Regions from separate parts of the Microbacterium sp. P5_B6 genome, predicted to be linked through region 1. Evidence: predicted binding sites of a transcription regulator. Region 1 holds the regulator's gene; the other holds the start of a gene.

Region 1 (3,546 bases):
GATGAAGACGACCCACGTCAGGCCGATGATCACCCAGAGCACGAACGCCTCGGGGCCCTGCGCGTCCGTGATGGACTTCCACGAGTACGCGATGAGCCACAGGGCGGCTGCCACGATCAGAGGCCAGTGCGTGGCACTCTCCCACCGCGCCATGATCTCGGATCGGCTCGCCATGGGTGCACTCTAGAGCCGCGGGGCTCGCCGCCCGAGGTGCACCGCCGATCGGTCACCCGAGGGGTGTGACCGCACGACGTGCCGAGCGACCAGGTCCGTGGCACCGCCCGCGTGCCGGTGCCATGATGTGCCCATGACGGACTCTTATACATCTGCGCTCGAGTGGACCCGACCGGCGACGGTGGAGCAGCGCATGGCAGCCGGCAAGGACGCCCGTCGGGCGGTGTCGCGGAGCGAGCTGGCGCACCTCTCCGGGGGTGATCGGGATCCGCTCGGGATCCTCGACGCCCAGAACGAGGGACGGCTCGCCGAACTCGTCCCCCTGCGGATCGAGCGGATGTCGGCCAGCCCCTTCGCGTTCTACCGGGGTACCGCGGCGATCCAGGCCGCCGACCTCGCGCGCGACCCGCACAGCGGCATCCTGGTCGCATCCTGCGGCGATGCGCACGTCTCGAACTTCGGCTTCTTCGCCTCACCGCAGCGCACGCTGATGTTCGACCTCAACGACTTCGACGAAGCTGCGTGGGCTCCGTGGGAGTGGGATCTGAAGCGCCTCGTCACGAGCATCGTCATCGCCGGGCAGGCGACATCCCGCGATCACAAGGTCGTCGAGGAGGCCGCTCTGGAGGCGGTGCGAACGTACGCGCGCTCCATGGCGGCGAACGCGGCGCGCAGCAGCGTCCGCCGCTTCTTCGAGCATTTCGACGCCGAGTCCGGCCTGAAGGCCATGGAGCCGGAGTCGCAGCGCACCATGCGGAGCGCGATCAAGGAGGCCGAGAAGAAGACCGGCGATCGCGCCGCCAAGCGCCTCACGACCCTCGACGATCAGGGTCGGCTCATGTTCGTCGACCGTCCGCCGACGATGACGCACACGACGCCTGAGATCGAGGGACGACTGCACGACAACCTGCAGAAGTACATGGCGTCCGCGAACGTGGACGTCAGGCTCGTCCTGGCTCAGTACACGGTGTCGGACATCGCCCTGCGCGTGGTCGGCGTCGGAAGCGTGGGCACGCTCTGCACGCTGATCCTGCTGCAGGACGGAGACGCCAACGCGCTCATCCTGCAGGGCAAGGAGGCCGGGCGCAGCGTGCTCGAGCAGTACGGGGGCATCACTCAGCCGGATGCACTGGTGGAGCTCGTGACCGAGCAGGGCGAGGGGGGCCGTGTCGTCGCCCTCCAGCGCATCCTGCAGGCGGTCTCGGACCCGTTCCTCGGGCACCTCCGTGCCTACGCCGGTGACTTCTACGTGCGGCAGTTCAACGACATGAAGGGCGGCATCGACATGGATCAGCTCGATGACGCGACCTTCCGCGACTACGCCGAGATCTGCGGCGCGGTCCTCGCCCGTGCCCACGCACAGTCCCCCCGCGCCGCCGAGGTCGCCGGATACATCGGCAACGGGCGGATGGTGGGTGAGGCGATCCTCGAGTGGGCCTACGCCTATGCCGCCCTCTCGAAGTCGGACTTCGAAGCGTTCGTCGCCGCACACCCGAAGGCAGAGAGCGGCTCGGCCGAGGCGAGGGCTGCCGTCCGCGCCCTGGGCTGATCAGGCGGTTCCGCGGACCCCTGGACCGGGCTCGTCGCGGGGAGCAGCATCCGTCCCCTCGTCCTGACCGTCGTCCATCGGAGCGATGCCGACCCGGGGGCTCCACAGCACCACCTCGGTCGCGCGGCGAACCCGCGTGCCGTGCCGGAGCGTCACCACCGCGCCGGTCGCACCGGCGGCGAAGACCCGAGCACCCGGACGGCGCTCGAGCTCGACCTTCACCCGCTCTTCGAGGTCGCGCACCCGCAGGTGCAGCTCGCGCACGCGATCCTCGAGTTCGAGGATGCGGGCGATGGCCGGAAGCCCCATGCCGTCCGCCGACATCCGGGCCACTTCAACCAGCTGCTGCACGTGCCGCAGCGAGTAGCGGCGGGATCCGCCCTGGGTGCGGGCGGGGACGACGAGCCCGAGCCGGTCGTACTGGCGCAGGGTCTGCGGGTGCATCCCGGAGAGCTCGGCCGCTGAGGCGATCGCGAAGATCGGCGTGTCCTCGTCGATGTCGTGCTGCTCACCCATGCGAACCACCGCCTCTCGTCGCTCAGGACAGGAGTTCCGGCGGAGGCAGCACCGCGCAGGGCGCTGAGGTCCTGTCCGCGCCGGAACACCTGTTCTCTGTCATGATCTAGCCGCGCGCCTTGGACATGAGATCGGCGCGCGGGTTCTCCTTCGGCTCCAGCGCGTGGAAGCGCTCCAGCGCTTCGCGCGCCGCGTCGTCGAGGTGCGACGGGACGGCGACCTGCACCTCGGCGAGAAGGTCGCCCGTGCCCTTGGCCGTCTCGACCCCGCGGCCCTTGACGCGCAGCACCCGGCCGGAGGGGGTGCCGGGCGCGACCCGCAGCTTGACCGGCTCGCCGCCCAGCGTCGGAACCTCGATCGTCGCGCCGAGGACCGCCTCGGTGAAGGTGATCGGCACCGTCACGCGCAGGTTGATGCCATCGCGGGTGAAGACCGGATGCGGCCGCACCGAGACCGCCACGACGACATCGCCCGGCTCGCCGCCGTCCGGCGAGGGCCGGCCCCGACCGCGCAGCCGGATCTTCTGGCCGTCCGCGACTCCCGCGGGGATCTTCACCTTGAACGGCTTGCCGTCGTCACCCTGCAGGGTGATGGTCTCGCCGCGCGTGGCCGTCAGGAAGTCGACGGTCGTGCGCGCCGTGACATCGGCGCCGCGGGTGGGGCCGCCGTAGCCGCGGAATCCGCCGGTCGTCTGGCCGAAGCGCCCCGAGCCGAAGCCGCCGCCCTGGGTCTGGTTGAACATCCGGAAGATGTCGTCCATGTCTTCAGCCTGGGTCCGACCGGTGCGGCCCTGACCGAACATCGAGAACACGTCCTCGAAGCCGGCGGCACCGGGGCCGGCCGAGGTGAAGCGGGCGCCGCCGGCACCCATGGCGCGGATCTGGTCGTACTCCTTGCGCTGCTCAGGGTCGGAGAGCACCGAGTACGCCTCGCTGATCTCCTTGAACTTCGCCTCGGCCGCCGCATCACCCTGATTGGAATCAGGGTGATGCGTGCGCGCGAGCTTGCGGTAGGTCTTCTTGAGATCCGCTTCCGAGACGTCTTTGGAGACGCCGAGGATCTTGTAGAAGTCCTTGTCGAACCAGTCCTGACTCGCCATGCATGCTCCTCAGCTGGTCAGTCGACCGGGACGGCGACGACGACCTTCGCGGGGCGAAGCTCGACCGAGCCCACCCGGTAGCCGACCTCGACGACCTCGAGCACCGTGGGTGCCTCGACGCCGGGGGTCGGCGCCTGGAAGATCGCTTCGTGGTGCTGCGGGTCGAACGCTTCGCCCGCCTCGCCGTATGCCGTCACGCCGAGCCGCT
Region 2 (3,546 bases), on a different contig from region 1:
CAAGCGCGAGCTCACGATCGGCGAGCTGACCGACCGCTCGCGCGCGGTCGTCCCCATGGCGGCCGCGCTGGCAGGCCTCATCATCCCTGCGCTCATCTTCGTGCTCTTCAACCTCACGAGCGGCGAAGCGGATGCGTGGGGCGTCGTCATCTCGACCGACACCGCCTTCCTGCTCGGCGCCCTCGCCCTCATCGGCCCGAAGTACCCGTCCCGCCTGCGGATCTTCCTGCTGACGCTCGCCGTCGTCGACGACATCGGCGCCCTCCTCGCCATCGGCGTCTTCTACAACGCCGGGATCGACCCGGTGCCGTTCATCGCGGCGATCGTGATCATGGCCCTGCTCGCGGCGGTGCGCTTCCTGCCCGCCGGGCGGGGCATCGCCTACGTCGGTCTCGGCGCCGCGCTGTGGGTGGCGGTGCTGCTGTCGGGCATCCATCCCACCCTCGCGGGTGTCGCCGTCGCCCTTCTCATCCCCGTGTTCCCGCCGCGGAGAGGCGATGTCGAGCGCACCGCCACGCTCACGCAGGCCTTCCGAGAGTCGCCCAACCCGGCGTACGCCGCCGCCGTCACCCGGAGCCTCCGCGATTCGCTGTCGATCAATGAACGAGTGGATGCCGCCTGGCGGCCGTACATCTCGTTCGGCGTGCTCCCGATCTTCGCCTTCGCCAACGCCGGCGTGCGCCTCGATGCCGAGACGGTCCGGGATGCCGTCACCTCCCCGGTCGCGTGGGGCATCGTCGTGGCGCTGATGGTGGGCAAGTTCGTCGGCATCACCGGAGCGACGGCTCTCGTGCGCGCGCTGGGCCGAGGGCAGCTGGCGCCCGGGCTCGGGCTCAACCGCATCGCGGGCGGCGGTGCGCTCTCGGGCATCGGGTTCACCATCTCGCTCTTCCTCGTGCCCATCGCGATCTCGGACCCCGAGACGCAGAACATCGCGCGTGTCGCGGTGCTGACAGCATCCGTCCTCGCGTTCTTCGCAGGCTGGGGCATGCTCGTCGTCGGCGACCGGGTGTGGCCGCCGCGCCCGGTCGGTGCGATGCTCGCGCGTCCGTTCGACGCTCCCCGCGACCATTTCCGGGGGAGTGCGGCGGCCCCTCACGAGATCGTGGAGTACGGCGACTTCGAGTGCCCGTTCTGCAGCCGTGCGACCGGCTCGATCGATGCGGTGCTCGAGCACTTCGGAGAATCGACGGTGCGGTGGGTGTGGCGGCATCTGCCGCTCGACGGGCCGCACCCCCACGCGCAGGAGGCGGCCCAGGCGGCGGAGGCGGCCGCGCTGCAGGGCCGGTTCATCGACATGGCGCAGGTGCTCTTCGCCAACCAGGATCGGCTCGAGGCAGCGGACCTCTGCATGTACGCGGCCGACCTGGGGCTCGACCCTGAGCGGTTCATGGAGGACTTCCAATCCCCTCGCGTGCTGCGCCGCATCCACGACGATCGCCTGGATGCCGAGCTCATGGACCTCGCCAGCACCCCGACCTTCTTCGTCAACGGAAGGCGGCACGTCGGACCGTACGACTCCGCCAGCCTCATCCGGGCGCTCGAGAAGACAGCATCCGCCCGCGAGGGGCTCTCGTAGAAGACCACCCGTCGCCCGGGAATATCCGTTTCGGCGGATCCGTTGACCTTGATACGGCTCGACTCAACTTTGTCGGGACACTGATCGAGAATCACGGAGACCACGGGAATGCCCGAAGACTTCACCCCTTTCACCGGTGACGGAGACGCCGCCGGCTCGTTCGACGAGTTCATCGCACGGTACCTCGCCGGTGAGCGCGCTCGCGCGGAGCGGTCGATAGACCTCACCCGGTTCCTGAGCGCGCGAACGCAGGACGTGCTGCAGCGCGCCGGGCGCTTCGCCCTCGGACGCGGGCAGCACGAGCTGGATGCCCTGCATCTGCTGCACGTGCTGGTCGAGCAGGAGCCGGTGCGCGATGCTGTGCGCCGCATCGGCGCGGACCCCGGCGCGATCGCTCAGGCAGCGGAGCAGCGGCTTCCGTCCGCGTCGGCCGCGGCCGAGGCTGAAGGCGCTGTGGTGACGGCATCCGTCACCCGCGCGCTCTTCCACTCCTTCCAGGTCGCCCGCTCATCGGGCTCGACCTACATCGACCCCGAGCACCTGTTCTTCGCGATCGTGCTGTCGCAGGACACTCCGGCGGGCAAGATCCTCGCCGACGCCGGCGTGACGGCGGAGGCCCTCACCGGTGCCGTGCGCGAAACGGTGACCCCCGGCGCCGCACCGACCTCCGACGACGGGCAGGCCGAGGCGCAGACCCCGATGCTCGACACCTTCGGCACCGACCTCACCGCTCTTGCCGCGGACGGACGGCTCGACCCGGTCATCGGCCGCAGTGACGAGATCGAGCAGACGATCGAGATCCTGAGTCGCCGCACCAAGAACAACCCTGTGCTGGTCGGCGAGGCGGGTGTCGGCAAGACCGCGATCGTCGAGGGGCTCGCCCAGGCGATCGCCGCCGGTGCCGTCCCCGAGCAGCTGCTCGGCAAGCGCGTCGTGTCGCTCGACCTCGCGGCCATGCTCGCGGGCACCCGGTATCGCGGCGACTTCGAAGAGCGCCTCACCAAGACGATCGACGAGGTCGCCGCGCTCGAGGGCAGCATGATCCTCTTCATCGACGAGGTGCACACCGTCGTCGGCGCCGGCGGAGGCGGCGAGGGCGCGATGGATGCCGGAAACATCCTGAAGCCCCGCCTGGCGCGCGGCGATCTGCACCTGGTGGGTGCGACCACGCTCAAGGAGTACCGCACGATCGAGAAGGACCCGGCGCTCGAGCGCCGCTTCCAGCCGGTCAAGGTGGGCGAGCCCTCGATCGAGGACTCCGTCCTGATCCTGCACGGGCTCAAGTCCGCCTACGAGGAGCACCACGGACTGGAATACACGGATGCCGCGCTTCGCGCCGCGGTGGAGCTCAGCGACCGGTACCTGACGGAGCGGGTGCTGCCCGACAAGGCGATCGACCTCATCGACCAGGCGGGCGCGCGGCTGCGGCTCAAGCTCGGCGCACTCGTGGACGTCACGGCGCTCGTCGAGCGGCTGGCGACCCTCGAAGCCGACAAGAACGCCGCCGTCTCGGCCGAGCACTACGAGGAGGCCTCGCGGATCCGCGATCAGATCGCGGAGGTGCAGGCGAAGCTCGATGAGGCGACGCGCGGCGGAACCGCCGGCCCGTCCCCGATCGTGGACGAAGCCGAGATCGCCGCCGTGATCAGCCGTGCCACCGGCATCCCTGTCAACCGCCTCACCGAGACCGAGCGCGAGCGCCTCGCCTCGCTGGAGGACGAGCTGCATGCCCGGGTCATCGGACAGGACGACGCGGTGACCGCTGTCGCGAAAGCCGTGCGCCGCAACCGCACCGGCATGGGCGACGCCCACCGGCCCGTCGGATCGTTCCTGTTCCTCGGCCCCACGGGCGTCGGCAAGACCGAGCTCGCCAAGGCCCTGGCCCAGTCGCTGTTCGATGACGGCGACGTCATCCGGTTCGACATGAGCGAGTTCGGCGAGCGGCACACCGTGTCACGTCTCGTCGG

What was found. The regulator HspR, encoded in region 1, represses chaperone genes until heat shock. The targets are predictions, from matches to a motif close to AAGTTGAGTCNNNNNGACTCAACTT.
Region 2: a site for HspR is predicted at 1,625-1,649, ahead of AC1DP3_RS02160 (ATP-dependent Clp protease ATP-binding subunit). Genes of this name have one in related genera too.

The regions. Positions count from the first base shown of each region.
Region 1 is NZ_JBFULL010000001.1:351,085-354,630, forward strand. Features, by position in the region: gene AC1DP3_RS01500 (potassium channel family protein) at 1-174, opposite strand, end outside; gene AC1DP3_RS01505 (DUF2252 domain-containing protein) at 308-1,723, shown strand; gene AC1DP3_RS01510 (heat shock protein transcriptional repressor HspR) at 1,724-2,239, opposite strand; gene AC1DP3_RS01515 (DnaJ C-terminal domain-containing protein) at 2,346-3,338, opposite strand; gene AC1DP3_RS01520 (nucleotide exchange factor GrpE) at 3,356-3,546, opposite strand, start outside.
Region 2 is NZ_JBFULL010000002.1:84,957-88,502, forward strand. Features, by position in the region: gene nhaA (Na+/H+ antiporter NhaA) at 1-1,579, shown strand, start outside; gene AC1DP3_RS02160 (ATP-dependent Clp protease ATP-binding subunit) at 1,688-3,546, shown strand, end outside.